Paractinoplanes abujensis: one gene and its partner. The protein of the gene in region 1 interacts with the protein of each later gene in a pairwise test. Links are inferred from orthologs where the notes say so. Each region holds a gene or a part of one and is shown in the gene's direction. Other genes may lie near its edges. The genes, in order: thrS and rplA.

Evidence for each region.
Region 2: the proteins of thrS (region 1) and rplA interact in binary tests that used the Escherichia coli proteins (3 or more experiments, as listed by UniProt). The link is inferred for Paractinoplanes abujensis from one-to-one orthologs.

Annotation. Positions count from the first base shown.
Region 1 is NZ_JACHMF010000001.1:8,838,170-8,849,667, forward strand. Bases 4,132-7,093 are described here. They hold thrS (threonine--tRNA ligase), read left to right. Parts: upstream 4,132-4,593; coding sequence 4,594-6,594; downstream 6,595-7,093. Other genes in these bases: BKA14_RS40810 (SigE family RNA polymerase sigma factor), read right to left, coding at 4,132-4,453; BKA14_RS40820 (MATE family efflux transporter), read right to left, coding at 6,611-7,093. In the rest of the region: BKA14_RS40785 (DUF4240 domain-containing protein), read left to right, coding at 1-50; BKA14_RS40790 (gamma-glutamyltransferase), read right to left, coding at 299-1,915; BKA14_RS40795 (hypothetical protein), read left to right, coding at 2,105-2,422; BKA14_RS40800 (hypothetical protein), read left to right, coding at 2,427-3,311; BKA14_RS40805 (hypothetical protein), read right to left, coding at 3,301-3,948; more of BKA14_RS40810, read right to left, coding at 3,935-4,131; more of BKA14_RS40820, read right to left, coding at 7,094-8,035; BKA14_RS40825 (MarR family winged helix-turn-helix transcriptional regulator), read right to left, coding at 8,365-8,802; BKA14_RS40830 (ATP-binding protein), read right to left, coding at 8,835-11,498. UniProt on the Escherichia coli protein: Catalyzes the attachment of threonine to tRNA(Thr) in a two-step reaction: L-threonine is first activated by ATP to form Thr-AMP and then transferred to the acceptor end of tRNA(Thr). The rate-limiting step is amino acid activation in the presence of tRNA.
Region 2 is NZ_JACHMF010000001.1:6,040,036-6,049,716, reverse strand. What follows is about bases 5,012-7,982. They hold rplA (50S ribosomal protein L1), read left to right. Parts: upstream 5,012-6,127; coding sequence 6,128-6,838; downstream 6,839-7,982. Other genes in these bases: BKA14_RS27575 (hypothetical protein), read left to right, coding at 7,797-7,982; BKA14_RS27580 (ATP-binding cassette domain-containing protein), read left to right, coding at 6,901-7,800; nusG (transcription termination/antitermination protein NusG), read left to right, coding at 5,264-6,064; secE (preprotein translocase subunit SecE), read left to right, coding at 5,012-5,224. Also shown: BKA14_RS27640 (hypothetical protein), read right to left, coding at 1-71; BKA14_RS27635 (hypothetical protein), read left to right, coding at 334-507; BKA14_RS27630 (putative bifunctional diguanylate cyclase/phosphodiesterase), read left to right, coding at 566-3,100; rpmG (50S ribosomal protein L33), read left to right, coding at 3,491-3,658; BKA14_RS27610 (MaoC family dehydratase N-terminal domain-containing protein), read left to right, coding at 3,736-4,182; BKA14_RS27605 (MaoC family dehydratase), read left to right, coding at 4,179-4,574; more of secE, read left to right, coding at 4,862-5,011; more of BKA14_RS27575, read left to right, coding at 7,983-8,477; rplJ (50S ribosomal protein L10), read left to right, coding at 9,299-9,681. UniProt on the Escherichia coli protein: One of the primary rRNA binding proteins, it binds very close to the 3'-end of the 23S rRNA. Forms part of the L1 stalk. It is often not seen in high-resolution crystal structures, but can be seen in cryo_EM and 3D reconstruction models.

The DNA of each region.
Region 1 (11,498 bases):
TGGCCCGTCTGCTGAACCGCGGCGGCACGAGTGAGCCACCGGGCCGCTGAAGCTGAACGTTGACGGGGCTCCGTGAGCCATGCCATAGTTGACCCATGCCTAGGGCTCACATGACTAGGTGTCGCGGAGCAATCCGCGTCTCCGCTGCCGGTGCTGTGGGCGGCGGGGCGCAGTCGCCCCGGGGAGGGGGTGGCTGTCGTGCGAGGTCGCGTGGTCCGGCAGCTGCTGATGCCGGACCACCGGCGACCCCTCACCAGGGTCGCCGCGAGGGAGTGGAGCCTGTGGCGGACGGATCCGGTCAGGGAAGCACCGCGGCGAGGCCGTCGGCGCGGGGGTCGCTTCCGGCGTCAAGCACACCGTGGCGCAGGCGGGACAGCTGGACGTGGCCGGCGTCGTCGTGCAGGGCCGGCACGGTCGAGATCCGCAGAGCAAAGGCGTCGGGCGCGGTCGGCACGGTCGAGGCCCGCGGAGCAAAGGCGTCGGGCGCGGTCGGCACGGTCGAGGCCCGCGGAGCAAAGGCGTCGGCGGGCAGGCCCGGCTCGAGGATCAAGTCGTCGCCGCGGACGATCCACCGTGGACGCGCCGCCAGTTCGCCGGGGTCGGGGGCCGACAGGACGTCGGGGGCCAGCTGGGCCAGGATCCACGGCTGGGCCCGGCCGCCCTGGCAGCCGAGCGCGACCACGCTCTCTCCGGTGGTGGCGATGGCCGGGCACAACGTGTGCGGCGGACGCAGGCCGGGCCGGAGGTAGGCGGGATGCGACGGGTCGAGACTGAACGAGGAGCCCCGGTTGTGCAGCACCACCCCGGTCGCCGGGTCCAGCAGGCCGGCCCCGAAGCTCTCGAAGACACTCTGGATCAGAGTGACGGCATTGCCCTCGTCGTCGACCGCTGTCACCGCCACCGTGTCACCGGCCGGCTCGGGCAGCCCCGCCGTACGGGCGTCCGGCGGATCAGCCTCCGGCGCTCGGAGAGGCGGATCAGCCTCGGGCGCTCGGAGAAGCGGATCAGCCTGCGGCCCCCGGAGAGGCGGACCAGCCTCGGGCGCTCGGAGAAGCGGATCAGCCTCCGGCCCCCGGAGAGGCGGATCAGCCTGCGGCCCCCGGAGAAGCAGCCCGTCGAGGGAGATCGGGCCGCCGCGAGGATCGCCGAGCAGCGCGTTGCGGGCGGCCTGGGCGCGGTGGCTGTCGGCGATCAGGGCCGGCGAGCCCACGATCGCGAGGAACGTCGCGCCCTGCACCGGCGGTGGCGCGGCGTGCCAGGTGACGTCCCCGGCCACCGTACGCAGGGGGTCGCCGACCTCCGCGGCGTGCTCGGCGAAATCCGCGGCGGTCAGCGGACTGCCCAGCGCCCGCACCCCGGCCACGATCGGTCCCGTGTAGAAAGACCGCCAGTCACGCCCGATCGCGGCCAGGGTCTGCGCCAGGGCCGGCTGCACGAGCCGGGGGCGCAGCATGATCGCGGACAGTCCCGGATCGGCCCGGATGACGTCGATCCGCCTCTCCACGGCCGCCCGCAGGCCCGGGGCCAGGTCGACGCCCGCGGAGGCGAGCCGCACCGCGAAGGCCAGCAGGCGGTCGAGGGGGAGGCGGGCCCCGAGTTCGTGCACGGCGGCCCACCCCGCGACCACGCCGGGCACGGTCACCGTCTGCGGGCCGCTCTGCGGCATCGTGTCGCCCAGGGCCGTCACGTCGACCGCGCGCGCCGCCGCGCCGATGGAGAGGACCGCCCGTACGGGGGAACGGGCCGGACGCACCATGGCGACCAGGTCGCCGCCCACCGAGCACTGGTGGGGGTAGGCGACCGTCAGGGCCGCGGCCGCCGCCAGGGCCGCGTCGAAGGCGTTGCCCCCGGCCGCGACCACCTCGCGTGCGGCGTCGACGGCGGCCGGGTGGGGCGCGGCGATCGCGACAGGCATACCGGCGACCCTACGACCGAACCGGTCCGCGCGCGCGGGGGCAAGAGCGGCCGCCGGCGGAACCGGCCCGTGCGCCGGGGGCAAGAGCGGCCGCCTGCAGAACCAACCGGCGCGTCGGCTGAACCGGCCCGCGCGCGGGGGGCGTGTGGGGATAGCCGCAGTCGACATCAACGGAACGGTGGTTGATCGATGGATGACATGACCAGCATCGACGCGCTGGAGGTGCGGGCGATGGGGCAGGCGGTCGACGGGGTGGGGGAGCGGCTCGTCGCCGTGGCCGGCGAGATCCGGACCTGGGAGTACGAGGGCAGGGGAGCCGTCGAGGGCGCCGTCATGTGTGACGTGATGCTGGCCGTGACCGCGCGGGCCTGGGAGGTCACAGTCGACGGGCTCGGGCAGCTGGTGCGCGAGTTCGGCCACGACCTGCGGACGGCGGCCGGGGACTTCGTCGCCGTGGACCAGGACATCGCCGAGCGTGTCCGGGGCGTCGGAAAGCCGTGGGAGTGACTCGATGACGATCACGTTGCCGGGGCTGCTCGACGCCGACACCGGGCGCCTGCTCACCATCGCCCGCCGCTGGGACCGGCTGGCCCACGATCTCGACACGGCCGTCGAGGAACTCGGCCGGCACACCCGGGACCTGCCCCATCACTGGCCGGCGGGGCCGAGTTCACAGGCCGCGCAGGACAAGCGGGCCGACATCCGGGTGCAGGTCGGCACCGGGCACGTGCACTGCGTGACCATCGCCGAGGTCATCCGCGACTACGCCGGGTCGGTCGAGTATCACCGGCGGCTGCTGCTGGGGCTGGTGGCCGAGGCCGAGCAGCGGGGCCTGCGGATTGATCTGCGCGACGGGACGATCACCGCGCCGCTCGACCGGAGTGCCGACCAGGCCTCGTACGCGGCCCAGATCAGCGAGATCCTGGCCCGGGTCAACGAGGACGACCGGGCGACCGCGGAACGCATGCCCAGCTACACGTACCGCGACACGGTCATCCCGGACACCGACCGCCCCCGGTACGACGAGGCCGCCGTGCTCGCACTCGCGAACGCGGGCGCCGACCCGGGCCGGGTGTCGTCCTGGTGGCGGGCCCAGCATCCGCTCGTGCAGGACCGGGCGATCGTCGAGCACCCCGAGATCATCGGGGCCGCCACCGGGCTGCCCGCCAAGGACCGCGACTCCGCCAACCGCCTGCTGCTGCGCCGCGACCGGGAGGCCCTGCTCGCCTCGCGGGAGGCGCACCAGAACCGGCACGACGGCGCCCTGACCCGGGCCCAGCTCGACATCGACCGCCGTCTGGCCGCGCTCGACGACCTCGAACGCCGCGCCCGGGGCCGCCGCATCGTGACCTACACCCCCGGCGCCGAAGCCGAGTCGGAGCTGGTCAGGCGCTGAATCCCCCGGTCAGCGTGACCCCGCCGGCGACGATCGTGAAGGCGTCGCCGGTGAGGGCGCGCGGCTCGATGGCGTGGTTGAACTGGGCCGCGAACACGTAGGAGCCGGGGGCGAGGGTGCCGCCCGGCTTCAACGTGAAGCGGTAGATCAGCGCTTTCTGCTCCACGGCGATCGACGCGCTGACCATCTCGGCCGGGATCGACGTCCAGCGCCCGGTGTCGGCCACCTGTTCCGAGCGGGCGATCCTGATCGTCACGTCGAGCCGCCTGATCTCCCCGTCCGTGTGCAGCGTGACCTGCTGCTGCGACCAGCTGGCAAACGAGTGCGCGTCGCGCTTCCCCACGGCTGACAGACCTTTTCCCCGTACGGGGGAAGGGGTTGAGAACCTGAGGGTGGGAACGGGGGACGCGGCGATGGGGGGCCGCGGATCGGGCGCGTCGGCCCGGCGCACCCCGGCCACGACGGTAGCCACCACCACGACGACGGCCAACGCGGCCGCAGCCGGACGCAACACGCGGGGGAAGCGGGAAGCCGGCCGCCCGCGCTCGATGCGCTCCAGCATGGCTTCCCGGTCCGGCGTGTGCCGATCGGCTTCCGCGCGCAGCACGCCGCGCAGGTGATCGTCATCCAGCGGCATCCGACCTCTTCCCTGTCGCCATCGGTAGGTCCTTCAGATACGTGCTGAGCTGGGCCGCGCCGCGGGAGGTCTGGCTCTTCACAGCGCCCACGGAGATGCCCAGGATCTCGGCCACCTCGCGCTCCGGCACGTCGAAGGCGTACCGCAGGACCACGCACTCCCGCCGGCGCGGCGGCAACCGGCGCAGCGCCGCCCGCACGTCGAGCACCGTGTCCGGGTCGGGTTCGCCGCCCCCGCGGCGCACCAGGGTCAACCCGAGCAGACCGGCCCGTTCCCGCACCCGCCGCTTGATCCACTGACGGGCCAGGTTGGTCACGATCCCCCGGGCGTACGCGACGGGGTTGCCGGCCGCCGCCACCCGGTCCCAGTGCCGCCAGATCTCCACGAAGGCGTCCGCCGCCAGGTCGTCGGCCGCCCCCGGCTCACCGGTGAGCAGGTAGGCCAGGCGGGACAGGTCGGCGTGATGCGCTTCGAAGAGTCGCTGGGCGTCCGCGGGATCGGTCACACGGTCCTTTCCGAACAGCCGGAGTCACTCACCTGTTAGTGGAGTACGAGCCGAGAAAGGTTGCTCGTTCATCGCGGGAATTTCCGGGCGACTAGCATCGTCAAGGTTCCCGCGACTTTTCATTGCTGAAGGAGATCACCGTGTCCGCACCCCGTACCCCCGCTGTGGCCGACCCTCTAGTCGTCCCGGCCGGGACTACGGCCGCCGATGCGGTGGCCGCAGCCGGCCTCCCCACGTCGGGCCCCAAGGCGGTCGTGGTCGTGCGCGACGCCGCCGGCCGCCTGCGCGACCTGGACTGGCGGCCCGAGCTCGACACCGACGTGACCCCGGTCGCGATCGACGAGCCGGACGGACTCGATGTGCTGCGCCACTCGGCCGCGCACGTGCTGGCCCAGGCCGTGCAGGACGTCTTCCCCGAGGCCAAGCTGGGTATCGGCCCGCCCATCACCGACGGCTTCTACTACGACTTCGACGTGCCCAAGCCGTTCCAGCCCGAGGACCTGACGAAGCTCGAGAAGCGGATGCAGGAGATCGTCAAGGCCGGGCAGAGCTTCCGCCGCCGGGAGTACAAGTCGCTTGACGAGGCCAAGGCCGAGCTGGCCCAGGAGCCGTACAAGCTGGAGCTCGTCGACATCAAGGGCGACGTCGACGACGCCGAGCTGAGCGTGGTCGGCGCGGGCGACCTGACCCACTACGACAACCTCGACAAGGACGGCAAGCGCGTCTGGGGCGACCTGTGCCGCGGTCCGCACCTGCCCACGACCCGGCTCATCCCGGCGTTCAAGCTGATGCGTTCGGCCGCCGCGTACTGGCGCGGTTCCGAGAAGAACCCGCAGCTGCAGCGCATCTACGGCACCGCGTGGCCGTCCCGCGACGAGCTCAAGGCCTACCTGAACCGGCTGGCCGAGGCCGAGCGGCGCGACCACCGCAAGCTGGGCACCGAGCTCGACCTGTTCTCGTTCCCCGACGAGATCGGCTCCGGGCTGGTCGTCTTCCACCCCAAGGGCGGCATCATCAAGCGCGAGATGGAGGACTACGTCCGCGCCCGTCACATCGAGGAAGGCTTCCAGTACGTCGGCACGCCGCACATCAGCAAGGAGGGGCTGTTCCACACCTCCGGGCACCTGCCGTACTACAAGGACACGATGTTCCCGCCCATGGAGCTGGAGGGCGCGAACTACTACCTCAAGGCCATGAACTGCCCCGGGCACAACCTGATCTTCCGGTCGCGCGGGCGGTCCTACCGTGAGCTGCCGCTGCGCTTCTTCGAGTTCGGCACGGTCTACCGCTACGAGAAGTCGGGCGTGGTGCACGGCCTGACCCGGGTACGGGGTCTGACCCAGGACGACTCCCACTCGTACGTGACGGCCGAGCAGGCCCCGGGCGAGATCAAGCACCTGCTCGCCTTCGTCCGCTCGCTGCTCGACGACTTCGGCCTGGACGACTACTACCTGGAGCTGTCGACCCGCGACCCGAAGAGCGACAAGTTCATCGGCACGGACGAGCAGTGGGAGGTGGCGACCAAGGTGCTGGAGGACGCGGCCACCGAGTCCGGCCTCGACCTGGTGCTCGACCCGGGTGGTGCGGCGTTCTACGGTCCCAAGATCAGCGTGCAGGCCAAGGATGCGATCGGCCGGACGTGGCAGATGTCGACCATCCAGTACGACTTCAACCAGCCGGCCCGCTTCGGGCTGGAGTTCCAGGCGGCCGACGGCACCCGCCAGGAGCCGGTCATGATCCACTCGGCCAAGTTCGGGTCGATCGAGCGGTTCTTCGGCGTGCTGGTCGAGCACTACGCGGGCGCGTTCCCGGCCTGGCTGGCGCCCGTGCAGGTGGTGGGCATCCCGATCCGCGACGACCACGCCGACTATCTGGCCGAGTTCGTGGCCAAGCTGCGGGCGGCGGGGATCCGGGCCGAGGTCGACTACTCCTCCGACCGGATGCAGAAGAAGATCCGTACGGCGCAGCAGCAGAAGATCCCGTTCATGGCGATCGCCGGCGACGACGACGTCAACGGGGGCACGGTCAGCTTCCGCTATCGCGACGGGTCGCAGCGCAACGGGGTCTCGCTGGACGAGGCCGTGGCCCACGTCGCCGAGATCGTCAAATCCCGTACGAACGTGAGCCCGTCGGCGGCCTGACGGTTCCCGCGCTCTCCTACGCGGCGGCTTCCTCGAGCACTGCTTCGGCGCGCTCGGGGGAGCCCTCGGCCAGGCCACGGTTGATCGTGCCGCGCGAGGCCAGCCACATGCCCGCGCCGGCCACGAAGACCAGGCACTCGGTGACGGTCAGGGCCCAGATGATGCCGGGCAGGCCGTACCAGAGGTTGCCCAGCAGCACGATCGGGATGAACAGCACGCCCTGGGCCATGCCCATCACGATCGCGGGCTTGGCCAGCCCGGCCGCCTGGAACAGCGACGTGATCAGGCCGGTGAAGCCGTTGGCCACGGTCGCGACGAGCTGGGCGGCCAGGATGGTGACGCCGATAGTGAGCACGGCGTGGTCCGACGAGAACGCACCGAGCACCTGCTCGCGGAACAGGAAAACGCCGCCGCAGAAGACCAGCATGACCGCGCCGATCGTGGCCGCGGAGGCCCGCAGAGCCGACGTGAGCCGGGCCCGGTCGCCCTTGCCGTACGTGTAGGCCAGCAGCGGCAGCACGCCCATCGTGACGCCCATGATCAGGAACTCGGGCACCTGCGCGATGCGGACCGCGACACCCATGGCGGCGAGCGGACCATCCCCGTACGCGGAAGCCAGGTTGTTCAGGACGAGCACCGTCACGATCATGAACGCGGACTGCAGCAGCTCGCCGACCCCGATGCCGAAGACGGGCTGGGCGACGGTCTTGTTCAGGGTGAACCAGCGGGGGGCCAGGCTGACGTGCTCACTGTTACGGGTCAGCCAGAACGCGAAGTAGCCGACCATGACGGCGTTGGCCAGGCCGGTGCCGAGCGCCGCGCCGGCCACACCCCAGTGGAGGACCAGGATGAACACGACGTCGAAGACGACGTTGGCCACCGTGGACAGGATCAGGCCGATCATCGCCTGACGGGCCGCGCCCTCGGCCCGTACGAGCTGCTCCAGGCAGAACGCGGCGGCCAGCACGGGGACGAAGGCCAGCATGACGGCCACGTACTCGCGGGTCGCGGGCACGGCGGCGGCGTCCGCGCCGAGCAGCGTCACCAGTGGGTGCAGCAGCATCAGGCCGGCCCCGGCCACGACCGCGCCGGTGATCACCGAGCCCCAGACGGCGAACGACGAGACGTGCCTGATCTCGCCCGCCTTCGCGGGGTCGTGTTCCGCTGCCCCGAGCAGGCGGGAGATGAGCGCGCCGCCGCCGACCCCGAACACGCCGCCGATCGCCATGACCAGACCGAGCAGCGGGGTGCCGAAGGTGATCGCGGCCAGCAGCGCGGTGTCGTGCTGCGAACCGACGAAACCGGCGTTGATCACGTTGTAGACGGCCCCGACGATCATCGCGGCGGCCATGGGCACACAGAGGTGCACGAGCGCGCGCAGGATCGGGGCGGTGGAGAGGTACCAGCGGTTGCTGCCGACGGCTTCGGTGGTGGCGCTCATGTGTGCCTCTTTCGGATATATCCGGGCAGCACTGAGTCGCGGATGCGGCACGGTGTGATGTCCGGAGCGGATGGGTTCGCCGGGTCTTACGGCGTGATCCCGAGCGGGTCGGCGAGGTGCGGTGGCCGGCTCGGCGTCGGGGCGGGCGGCTGATGCTCAGCGGCGACGGTCGACGGGTTCGCGGCTTCCCGTCGGGGCGGGTGTTGCGACGGGCTGGGTGCTGTGGTCGTGATGGCGGCGCCCGTCAGCGCGGTGTGGGGCCAGGGGGTGGCGCGGGCGTGCGGGGGTGCGCGGCGGCGGTGCCGTCGCGGATGAGGTGAGTGGGGTGTTTAGCGGGTGGGTCTCGGTAGTTCGGCAGTGATCTTTTCGAGGAGGGTCTGGAGGGTGGCCCGCTCGTCGTCATCGAGCGGGGCCAGGATCGTCGCGTCGGCGTCGGCCATCGCGGTCTCGAACCCGGCGATCAGCTCGGCCCCGGCCGGCGTCGCGAAGACGCGTTTGCTGCGTTCGTTGCCGGGCTCCGTGCGGCGCTCGACGAGCCCACGTCGTTCGAGCCCCTGCAGAAGGCTCGACACGCTGGCCGCGCTGGTGCGGGTGATCTCGGCGATGTCCCGCTGGATGGCCCCGGGGTTCTGCCCCAGGTAGCCGAGCACGAAGCTCTGCTCGAAGCTGAGCTCGCGCTCCCGTACCCAGTCCTCGGCCGCCTTGCGCTGGGCCCAGCCGATCCAGCGGAGGAGCTCGAGCGAGGTGGTGAGTCTGGGTGCTTCCATACTGAGAAAGCTAACAGTTAGAACTCTAACTGTCAACGCCCTAACTGACTGGCGGTGACCCACGTCGCGATCTGGGCCCGCCGGGAGACGCCGAGCTTGGTGCGGATGTGCTCGACGTGAGCGGCGGCGGTCTTGGGCGCGATGGTCAGCGAGGCGGCGATCTCCCGGTTCGTGAGGCCCTGAGCCACCAGGCGGGCGACCTCGACCTCCCGCGACGACAGCACCGAGGCCTCGGAACGGGGAGGAGCCGGGGGCGCGTCCGGCGGCGTGGACGTCGCGGTGGCGGCGGCGTAGGCGTGGGTGGCGGAAGCCCGGAACGCGGCGGCCTCGGCCGGGCGGCGGGCGCGGGTCGCGCAGCGGGCCTGGTCGAGCAGGATCGCGGTGCCCTCCCAGAAGCGGTGGCGACCCGACCAGAAGGCGGCCGCGGCGGCCAGCGCCCGGCGGGCCTGGCCGGTGCGGCCCTCGTGCAGGTGGATCAGGCCCTCGGCGTGGTCGAGGGCGCCCAGCGTGCCCGGGATGGCCCGCAGCCGCAACAGGGCCGAGGTGCGGGCCAGCCATGCGCGGGCGGCGGTCGGGTCCGAGCCGGCCAGGTGCGCGCGGACGCCCGTCACGACGTACGGGAAAAGGTAGGCGGCATCGCGGACGGCGGCCGACGCCGCGTAACCCTGCTCGCATCGCGTCAGCGCGGTCGCGAGGTCGCCCCGGGCCAGCGCCGTCTCGGCCAGCCCCCACCACGCGGGCGAGAGGCGCTGCAGCTCGCGCATGCCCGAGGCCAGGCGCTCCGCCGTTTCCAGATGCGAGACCGCTTCCCCGTACGATCCCCGCCCCAGCGCGACGTAGCCGAGGACGTGCCGCGCCGTGATCTCGGTGGTGATTCCGCCCGCACCGTCAGCCAGCGCCTGCCGGGCCGTCGCGGCGGCGCCCGCCCAGTCACCCGTGGCCCACTGCACGTGGGCCCGGTGAGCCGCCATGTAGTGCCGGTCGTTGAACTGTTCGACCCGCTCGGCGTACGCGATCCCCTCGGCCAGCGTGGCCGCCGCCGTCTCGTAGTCGACCAGCACCGACATCGACGTGCCGAGCATCCGGTAGGAGCGCGCGGCCTGGGCCTCGAGCCGCAGGCCGGTGGCTTTGGTGATCGCGGCCCGCAGCAGGCCGGTGCCCTCGGCGGTGCGGCCCGCGAAGAGCAGCACCGAGCCGATCGTGGCGTCGAGGTGGCAGCGGGTCCGGTCGTCGACGCCGAGCGCGCGGGCCTGTTCCCCGTCGGCCAGCGCCTCGTCGAGCCGGCGGTCCAGCATGTACGCCGCCGCCAGCTCGGCGTGGATCTCGCCCGGTTTCGCGCTTCGCGCCAACGCCGCCCGCAACGCCGCGGCCCGGTCCTCGAGGCTCGCGCCCAGCAGGTGCCGCACGGCCACCCAGTCCGGCACCAGCGCCGCCGCGCCCGCCTCGTCGCCCAGGGCCAGCCGCACCTCGTACGCCTCGGCGTAGCAGGCCGCGGCCTCCTCGTTCTCGTCGATCGCGGACAGCTCGCAGGCCAGCGCGGCCAGCAGCCCCGCCCAGTCGGCGCGGGGCAGCCGGGCGGGCCAGGTGCGCCGGGCCCGGCGGTAGAGCTCGGCGGCCTCGCGGTGGGCCGACAACGCCGACGCCTCCCGGGCCGCCGCCCGCGCGTGCCCGAAGGCCTCGTCGAACCGGCCCGCCCGCTCGTAGTGGTCGCTGGCGAGCGCGTCCGGCAGATCGGCGGCGGCCGCCCGGGCGTGCAGGTCACGGCGCCGGTGCGGGGTGATGCCGGCGTAGAGCGCGTCGCGGATCAGGGCATGCCGGAAGTCGTAGCCGGACCCGTCGGCGCCGGGCTTGACGAAGAAGGTCTCGATCAGTTCGCGCAGCGCCTCGTCCACGACTTCGGGCGGCTCGCCGGTCAGCGTGGTGAGCAGGTCGAGGTCGAACGACCGGCCCAGCACCGCGGCCGCCTCGGCCACCCGGCGGGTGCCCGGCCGCAACGGGTCGGCGCGGGCCAGCACGGCGTCGGCCAGCGTGTCCGGCACGTCGGTGGCGTCGCCCGCGAGGAACTCCTCGACGTGCAACGGGATGCCGTCGCTGCGGTTGTGCAGGGCGGCCGCCGCGGCGGTGGACAGGCCGGACCCGGTGATCGCAGCGGCCATGGCGGCGGTCTCGGCCGGGCCGAAGCGGGGCAGCCGCACCTCCTCGGCCAGCCGCTGGGTGAGCAGGCGGGTGCGCCACTGCCGCATGGGCACGCGGGGATAGAGCTCGTCCGACCGATAGGTGCCGACGACCATCAGGCGGGCCGACGCGGCGTGCCGGGCCAGCCGGGCCAGCACGTCGAGCGTCAGGTCGTCGGCCCAGTGCAGGTCCTCCAGCGTGATCAGGAACTCCGATCCGGTGCCGCCGGGACGGGCGATCAGCTCGGCCAGGTCGGCCACGAGCAGACGACGCCGGCGGGCCGCGTCGCCGTCGGCCCCGGCCAGCTCGTGCAGCCGCTCGCCGAGACGCTGCCCGGCCGCGGCCGTGGCCGGGTCGCGCCGCAGCTCTGTCCCCAGATCGGCCAGCAGGCCCCCGGCCACTTCGGTGTCGCCCGGCGCGGCGCCCGCGGCGGCCACCGCGTAGCCCAGGGCCCGGCCCCGGCGCACGATCTCGGTGAGCAGCCGGGTCTTGCCGATGCCGGCCTCACCCGCCAGGAACAG
Region 2 (9,681 bases), 2.8 Mb from region 1 along the record:
AGCTCGTCGTAGCGGGTGGTGGCCGTGGACAGCGTGTGCTTCCGCTCGAGGTCGTCCGGAGTCGCACTCACGGCGGGAGAGCATGGCGTCAGGAGCGCTTGACGTCAAGATCACCTGACGTTGACCACGCGAATTGCCCTCACTTCTCCCAATATTTCGGGCGTAAAGTCGTCAATTTTGCGCGTAACCGAGGGGGGCGTGGCTCAACCGTTCGGTCAGGATTTCCTCATGTGCGGTTTCGACCCGCCGCCGGACACTGCCAGTCGCACACCGCGTGTGGCACCATCATGGAACCCCCCACCGGAACGCGTAACAAAAGCGCAGGAGATAAACATGATCGCGAGGAAGCTGGGCCGTTTCGCCGGCTTGGTTTTCGTGCTCGCCGCCGTCTTCGGCGGTGTGGCTGCTGTGGCTACGAGCGACGCCGATGGGCTCAATTCCGCTGCCGCACGCACGTACAACTCTGGCCCGGTGCAGACCACAAACGGTGGCCTCGAGTGGGAATAGGGGTCCGCCCCTTCGTGATCCGTCGAGTCACCCGCACGCCCGACTGACAAGGAGCGCGATGGCCGAGCGCCCGCGAGCGCGGCCGCGCTCCGCCCAGTACGCATGGCTGGTGACCGGCCCGCTTGCCGCCTTCACGCTCGCGTGTTTCGCCGTCTTCTGGGCCACCGATCGCGATTGGTACGACTACTGGCCCGAGGGCCTGCTGGCGCTGGCCGGCATCGGGCTGGTCTACGTCGGCGTCTTCCACGTCGTCATCCGCCGCAGTGCTTACGGCATCGTGCTGGTCGAGGTCCCGTTCGTCCTGGTGCTGTATTACCTGCCGCCGGCCATGGTGATCTCCGTCGTCGCCATCGCCACCCTGATCACGCAGGTGATCCGCTCGGCCGTGATCACGCCGACCAAGCTGTGGTTCAACGTCGCCAAGGCCTCCGCCGGCATCACGCTGGCCTCCCTCGTCGTCGCGGCCCTGCCGCACTACGACGGCCGCGACCCCCGGACGTGGCTCATCCTGGCCGGCGCGCTGCTCGTCTACACGGCCACCGACGTCTTCAGCTTCGCCGGGGTCATGACCGTCGTGCAGGGCCTGCGCGCCGGTCAGGACGTCCTGCGGGGCGGCGTGCCCGGCATGATCATCGCCAGTATCAATGTGGTGATCGGCCTGATCTTCCTGGTCGCGTTCGAGGCCACGCACTGGTCGGCCGTGCTGCTGGCGCTGCTCGTCGGCGCGCTCATCCTGATCCTGCGCTCGTTCGCCGAGTTCTTCCGCCAGCACCGCACGCTGGCCGAGGTCTACGAGCTGACCAAGGCCGTCCGCGAGGCGAGCGACGGCGCGGGCCTGCCCGACGTGCTGCTCGGCCGGGTCCAGGCGCTGATGCGCTCGGAATACGCCACCCTCTGGCTCGCCCCGCAGGACCGGCATCCCGAGGTCCTGCTCACCGCGCGGGTGGAGAACAAAGGCCTGCTCGACATCTCCCCGACGCCGGCCTCGGTGCGGGAGCGGGCGGTGGCCGGGGGCGGCGCGCTCGCCGTCGGCCCGAGCTTCGTCGAGACCCAGGACCTGCGCAAGCCGCTGCGCGACTCGAAGATCAAGGACGTTCTGATCGTCCCGCTGCGGTCGGGGCAGACGACGATCGGCACGCTCGAGGTGGTGAACCGGCTCGGCGACGCGCGGTCGTTCCGCCCGGCCGACATCCAAGTGCTCGAGACGATCGCCACCCACGCCGCCGCCGCGGTCGAGAACGGACGCCTGGTCGACCGGCTGCTCTACGACGCCTACCACGACCGGCTGACCGCCATGCCCAACCGCCGCCGGGTCACCGACGCGCTGGCCGAGTCGGTCAAGGTGCGCGCCGAGGACGAAGTAGTCGCGGTCCTGCTCTTCGACGTGGACGGGCAGCGCGACGTCAACGAATCGATGGGCCACGCCGCCGGCGACAAGCTGCTGGCCGAGGTGGCTGGTCGGCTGCGGTCCATCGCCGGGCCGGGCGCGCTGGTCGGGCGGATCGGCGGCGACGAGTTCGTGGTGACGTTGCGCGCCGAGAGCACCGACGCCACCGTCCAGCTGGCCACCGAGATGCGCGAGCAGCTGCGCGGCCCGATGACGGTCGGCACGCTCACCCTCGACGTCGACACCGCGGTCGGCGTGGCGGTCTACCCCGACCACGGTGGCGATCCCGAGATGCTCCTGCAGCGGGCCGAGCTCGCGGGCAACGCGGCCAAGGTCCTCCCGTACGGGGTGCAGCTCTTCCACCCCGCGCTCGAGTCCCGCGCCGTGCGCCGCCTGGGCATCGCGGCCGACCTGCGTACGGCTCTCGACAACGGCGCCCTCGACGTCTACTTCCAGCCCAAGGTCACGCTGACCGACCGGCATCTCGTCGGCGTCGAGTGCCTGGCCCGCTGGCAGCACCCGGCGCAGGGTGAGGTGGCCCCGGAAGACTTCGTGGCCGTGGCCGAGCACACCGGTCAGTTGTCCCGGCTGACCGAGGTGGTGCTCACCGAGGGCCTGCGGCGCTGCCGGGAATGGGCCGATCAGGACCGTCCGCTCTCGATCGCGGTCAACTTGTCGGTCCGTACGCTGCTCGACTCGCGCTTCCCCGACCAGGTCGCCACGCTGCTCGAGCAGTACGGCGTGGCCGCGGCCCAGGTCACCTTCGAGATCTCTGAGCCGGGCATGCTCAACGACATCGAGCGCGTGCTGCCCACCCTCTATCGCCTGCGCGATCTCGGGGTCAAGCTCAGCGTCGACGACTTCGGCACCGGCGCGTCGTCACTGTCCTATCTGCGGCAGTGGCCGGTGCAGGAGGTCAAGATCGATGACAGCTTCGTGCAGGGCATGGCGACCGACACCGGCGACCTGGCGATCGTCCGCGCGGTGATCAGCCTGGCCCGGGAGTTCGGCCTCACGGTGGTGGCCGAGGGCGTCGAGAGCGAACTCACCCTCGATCTGCTGGAGGAGATGGGCTGCGAGATCGGCCAGGGTTACCTGTTCAGCCGCCCTCTGCCGTACGAGCGGCTCGAGGCCTGGTTCAGCGCGCAGACCGAGCCCGCGACCACCGACGCGGGTGAGGTCAGAAGGCTTCGAGCCGTGATCTGACCTGCGGCGACACGGGTTTGGGGGAGTCGATTTCACCCCCTGCCCGGGGCCGTGTAAGCTTCTCCCTGCGCACCAAGCGAGCGATCGCGCGCAAGCCCCCTTAGCTCAGTCGGCAGAGCGTCTCCATGGTAAGGAGAAGGTCTACGGTTCGATTCCGTAAGGGGGCTCTACCGGGTTCGTTCCCGCCTCAGGCGATGGACTTGAGCCTGGCTCTGGCGGTGTAGCTCAGATGGCAGAGCAAGCGGCTCATAATCGCTGTGTCGCCGGTTCAAGTCCGGCCACCGCTACTTTGCAATAGGGATCCCACCCGGGGTCCCACTTTGCATGTCGGCGCTCCGATGAAGTAATCTGGAGCGTCGTTAAACCCCGTTAGCAGGAAGGCAATCCGTCGTGGCCAAGGCGACCGACGTCCGTCCGAAGATCACTTTGGCTTGTACGGAGTGCAAGGAGCGGAACTACATCACCCGGAAGAACCGGCGTAACGACCCGGACCGGGTCGAGCTGAAGAAGTTCTGCCCGCGCGACGGCAAGCACACCCTGCACCGCGAGACCCGCTGATCTTTCGCACTTCACCTGCGCCGTCCGGTTCCGACCGGGCGGCGCAGAGTCGTTCGAAGGCAAGTAGTTTCTTAGCCATGCCCCTGGATCAGTCCTTCGTCGGCCGCACGTGGCCGGCCACCGAGCCCTACCAGGTCGGTCGCGAGAAGATCCGCGAGTTCGCCCGCGCGATCGGCGCCGCCGACGCCGCCTACCACGACCCCGAGGCGGCCCGAGCCATCGGCTATCCCGACGTCGTGGCCCCGCCCACGTTCCCCGTCGTGATCACCATGGCCGCCAGCCGGCAGATCATCGAGGACCCGGCGCTCGGCCTCGACTACAGCCGGGTCGTGCACGGCGACCAGAAGTTCTCGTACCAGCGCCCGGTCGTGGCCGGCGACGAGCTGGTCTGCGTCAACTCGGTCGACGACATCACCTCCCGGGGCGGGCACGACTTCCTGACGACCCGCACCGAGGTCACCACGGTCGCCGGCGAGCCGGTGGTCACCGTCTGGTCCAAGCTTGTGCAGAGGGGCGCCGAGTGAGCGACACGCTGGAACCGCAGACCTTCCGGATCACCCGGGCCGACCTGGTGCGCTACGCGGGCGCCTCCGGTGACTTCAACACGATCCACTGGAACGACCGGATCGCCCGGAGCGTCGGCCTGCCCGGCGTCATCGCGCACGGCATGTTCACCATGGCCCTGGTCGGCCGGGCCGTCACCGCCTGGGCCGGCGCGCCCGACGCGGTCGTCGAGTACAACGTGCGTTTCTCCCGCCCGGTGCCGGTGCCCGACACCGACGAGGGTACCGAGGTGGTCGTCACCGCCACGGTGAAAGGGACCACCGACGAGGGCCACACCAAGCTCGCCCTGACCGCCACCTGCCAGGGCGAGAAGGTGCTTTCCATGGCCCAGGCGACCATCCGTAAGAGGTAGGGCGAGCCCGGGTTGGGCGAACCCGGTGTGAACCCGTACACTGGTGCGCCGTGGGGCAATGACCCCCGGACCAGCCTGCCTGGGACGGGGTTTCAGTTGCCTCGCACAGGGGTGTAGCTCAATTGGCAGAGCAGCGGTCTCCAAAACCGCAGGCTGCAGGTTCAAGTCCTGTCACCCCTGCGCAACCCTCCTAGACGTGCCCGCCCGGTGCGCGGTCCGCACGACCTCCGCGCCCGTGACGAGCGCCGACAGGGGACCCCCACCACCGATGACGGAAGTAGGGCGCCATGGCCGACAGGAACCGACCCGGTGACGCCGGCGACCCTGCCGACGACGAGGTGTTCGACGACGCCGTCGAGGACGACAAGGACGCGACCGACGGCGACGAGCCGGTAGGCCGGGGCGGCACCGCCGTCGCCGAGCGCTCGGCGAAGCCGAAGAAGGAGGTCCGCCGGTCCGGCTTCTTCGGGCGCATCGGCGGATTCTTCCGTGAGGTCGTCAGCGAACTGCGTAAGGTCATCTGGCCCACGCGCAAGGAACTGCTGACCTACACGACGATCGTGATCGTCTTCGTGGCGGTCATGACCACCATCGTCGGCCTGCTGGACCTCGGCCTGGGCAAGGCCATCCTCTGGGCGTTCGGCGGCTGACCCCGCAGTTTGAGAAGACATAGCTGGAAGTGAGCGAGCGTGCCTGAGTACGACGACGAGACCGCGCAGTCCGTCGACGAGCAGTCGTCGGTGGCCACGGCGGACAACGACGAGTCGGTCGAGGCCGCTGAGCCGCAGGACGAGGCGACCGAGCCGCAGGAGCCCGCGGCCCCGGCGGTCGAGGATTCCTCCGCGGTCGAGGACTCCTCCGCAGCCGGGGGCTCCTCCGCAGCCGAGGACGACGAAGACTTCGACCCGGTGCAGGAGCTGCGGCAGAAGCTGCGCTATGCGCCCGGCGACTGGTACGTCGTGCACTCCTACGCGGGCTACGAGAACAAGGTCAAGACCAACCTCGAGACCCGCATCACCAGCCTCGACATGGAGGACTTCATCTTCCAGGTCGAGGTGCCGACCCGCGAAGAGGTCGAGGTCAAGAACGGCAAGCGCCTCCAGGTCAACAACAAGGTTTTCCCGGGCTACATCCTCGTTCGGATGGATCTGTCCCCCGAGTCGTACTCCTGTGTTCGCAACACGCCCGGAGTGACCGGCTTCGTGGGTGCGACCGACCGCGTCGACCGCCCCGCCCCGCTCTCGCTCGACGAGGTGCTGAAGTGGCTGGCGCCCGCGGTCGAGCAGGAGGAGAAGAAGGTCAAGCCCGAGGTCAAGGTGCTCGACTTCGAGGTCGGCGACTCGGTCACGGTCACCGACGGCGCGTTCGCCTCGCTGCCCGCCTCGATCAGCGAAATCAATGCCGACCAGCAGAAGTTGAAGGTTCTGGTCTCCATCTTCGGCCGTGAGACGCCGGTGGAACTGAACTTCAACCAGGTCGCCAAGATCTGACAAGCACGTCAGTGGGAGGGCCTCGCGACGAGGCCCGCCATCTACCACACAGGAGTAAGTGAAATGCAGCGCAGCAAGGGCTACCGCAAGGGCGCCGAGCAGATCGACCCGAACAAGCTGTACGAGCCGGCCGAGGCGATCAAGATCGCCAAGGAGACCAGCCCGACCAAGTTCGACGCCACCGTCGAGGTCGCCATGCGTCTCGGCGTCGACCCGCGTAAGGCCGACCAGATGGTCCGCGGCACGGTCAACCTGCCCCACGGCACCGGCAAGACCGCCCGCGTGATCGTCTTCGCCCAGGGCGCGAAGGCCGAGGAGGCCGTCGCGGCCGGCGCCGACGAGGTCGGCACCGACGAGCTCGTCGCCCGCATCCAGGGTGGCTGGCTCGACTTCGACGCCGCGATCGCCACCCCCGACCAGATGGCCAAGATCGGTCGGATCGCCCGCATCCTCGGCCCGCGTGGTCTCATGCCCAACCCGAAGACCGGCACCGTCACCATGGACGTGACCAAGGCCGTCAACGAGATCAAGGGCGGCAAGATCACGTTCCGGGTCGACAAGCACTCGAACCTGCACCTGATCATCGGCAAGGCGTCGTTCACGCCGGAGCAGCTGACCGACAACTACGCCGCCGTGCTCGACGAGGTGCTGCGGGCCAAGCCGTCCGCGGCCAAGGGCAAGTACCTCAAGAAGGTCACCGTCACCACCACCATGGGCCCCGGCGTGCCGGTCGACCCCAACGTGGTCAAGGGCCTGACCAACGCCGAGGCCTGATCACTGCTTCAGCGAAGCCCCCGGGGACATCCCCGGGGGCTTTTCTGTGGCAAAGTTCGCCCGTGCGTTTCGACGGGGTGTGGTTCCGCTACGGCCGCCGAGCCGACTGGACGCTCCGCGCGGTCGACGCCGTCGTCGAGCCGGGCCAGACGGTGGTCGTGCTGGGCCGCAACGGCGCCGGCAAATCCACGCTGCTCCAGCTGGCCGCGGGCGTCCTCCGCCCCCGACGCGGCGCCGTGCGCGACCGCCCGCCGATCGTGGGCTGGGTGCCCGAGCGCTTCCCGGCCGACCAGCCGTTCACCGCGGGCGACTACCTGCACCGAATGGCCACGCTGCGCGGCCACGCCCCCGCCCGGGCCGACGAGTGGATCGAGCGCCTGCTGCTGACCGGCCACACCGGCACCCGCCTGAGCGACCTTTCCAAGGGCACCGCCCAGAAAGTCGGCCTGGCCCAGGCCCTTATCGCCCGGCCCGGCCTGCTCATTCTCGACGAGCCGTGGGAGGGCCTGGACGCCGCGGCCCGCACCCTGATCCCCGAGATCGTCGCCGAGGTCACCGCCACCGGCGCCATGGTGCTGGTCAGCGACCACCGTGGCGAGATAGCCGCCCTCCCCGGCGCGACCCACTGGTCGGTCACCGACGCCACCGTCGAACCGGCCCCAGCCCCGCCTGCTCCAGCCCCGCCGGCCCCAGCCCCGCCGGCTCCGCCTGCTCCGTCCGCCCTGCCTGCTCCTTCCTCCCCGGCGGCTCCGTCGGCCGTGCCTGCTCCGTCGGCCCTGCCTGCTCCGTCGGCTCTGCCCGCGCCGTCTGGTTCGCCGGCCCCGGCCTCTCCCGGCCGCGACGAGGTCGTCATCGAGATCTCCGTCCCGCGCGCCGCCGCCGACGAGGCCGTGGTCCGGCTGCGGGCCCAAGGCCACGCCGTCCTGGGCGTCCGCGACGTGAGCTCCGGTGACGCCCGATGAACGCCCTGATCCGGATGCGTCTGGCCGCCCTCCTCCGCGGCGGCCGGATCCTCCCACCCGCCATCGCCGTGCTGGTCGTGCTGGGCGTCATCTACGGCGGGGGAGCGTCGCCCGCGGCGGTGGCCTACGGGTATTCCGCCGCCGCGCTTTTCCCCGTGCTCGCCTGGCAGTCGAAGCTGCTGCTCGACACCGAGCCCGACGGGCAGCGCCGCCTGGCCCGCGTGGCAGTGGGCGCCCGCGCCGAAGCCGCAGCCGGTCTGCTGGCCGCCGCCGCGCTGTCGCTGATCGTCTGCGCCCTCGCAATGGGCGCACCCTGGCTGTTCCACGGCATCGACACCGAGAAGCCCGTGCTCTCCGGCACCCTGCTCGGCATACTGGCCCACCTGCTGGCCGTGCCACCCGCCGTCGCGATCGGCGCCCTGGCCAGCCGGGCCGTCACGCGCGGCGTCCGCAACGGCGTGGCCGTGCTCGTCACCGCGGCCGTCCTCGTGGTCGTGCTGGGCTTGCAGGGCTCCTTCCTGCCGTGGTTGGTCCCGCCTGTCATGGCCACGGCACGCGCCCTCACCCCCGACACCACCCCGTCCGCGGCAACGCTGGCCCTGCTCACCCTGTGGGCCACTGTCTGGTGCACCGCCGCCCTGACCATCTACGCCTACCTCCGTCGCTCCCGTTCCTGACAAGGCCGCCCCGGCTCGGACGGCTGCTCCCAGCTCCGGCGGTGAGGCCGCTCCCGGCTCCGGCGGCGAGGCCGCCCCCGGCTCGGTTGGCCGTTTCCAGCTCCGGCGGCCAGGCCGGTCCCGGCTCGGTCGGCCGCTCCCAGCTTCCGCGTCGAGGCCGGTCCCGGCTCGGTTGGCTGCTCGCAGCTCCGGCGGGCAGGCCGGTCCCGGCTGGGTTGGCCGCTTCCAGCTCCGGCGGGCAGGCCGGTCCCGGCTGGGTTGGCCGCTTCCAGCTCCGGCGGCCAGGCCGCTCCCGGCTCGGTTGGCTGCTCCCGGCTCCGGCGGCCAGGCCGCTCCGAGCTCCGACGGCCGTTCCCGGCTTCCGCGAGGCCGGTCCCGTTCCTGTCGCCGGCGATCCTGCCTCCTCGCGCCAAGATCTGCCCTGGGCCCTGTGGATAACCCGTAACTGTGGATAACTCCAGTCCCGCCGCCGGGGCCGCGTAGGCTGAAAGTGGGTGGCCACCCCGGGTGGGTGGGGTCTATGGGTAGGAGAGGTAAACGCGTGTAGACAACCGCCCCGGCAGGTGATTTGGCGTTGACGGACGGGTCGCGTACAGTTCCTTGTCGAAGTTCCACCCACAGACCGCTGGTCGCCGTGGCCGTTTTCCGGCCGTGGTCGAAGGTCCCGCAGATGCGGGCGGCCCGCGCAGGGGAGAACGGTTCGTGACTGGGCTCGGGTCGATCCGAGTCTGTTCCGCCCCGTGCGCCCTGCGCCGGGGCGTTTCTCATTTCGCCCCTCCTTCGATGCCGGCCAGTGGTTCGAGCATTGAGAGAGGAGGGACATGGCGGACAAGCCGGTCCGGGCCGACAAGGCCACTGCCGTTGCGGAGCTGACGGAGGACTTCCGTAACTCGTCGGCCACCGTGCTGACCGAGTACCGCGGTCTCACGGTCAAGCAGCTCACCGAGCTGCGCCGTTCGCTGGGCGGCGACACCAAGTACGCGGTGTCGAAGAACACCCTGGCGAAGCGCGCTGCGAGCGACGCGGGCATCGAGGGCCTCGACACTCTGTTTGCCGGTCCTACCGCGCTCGCTTTCATCAGCGGCGACCCGGTCGAGGCGGCCAAGGGCCTTCGGGCTTTCGCCAAGGCCAACCCCGTCCTGGTCATCAAGGGCGGTGTTTTCGAGGGCAAGGCGATCTCGGCGGATGACGTCAACAAGATCGC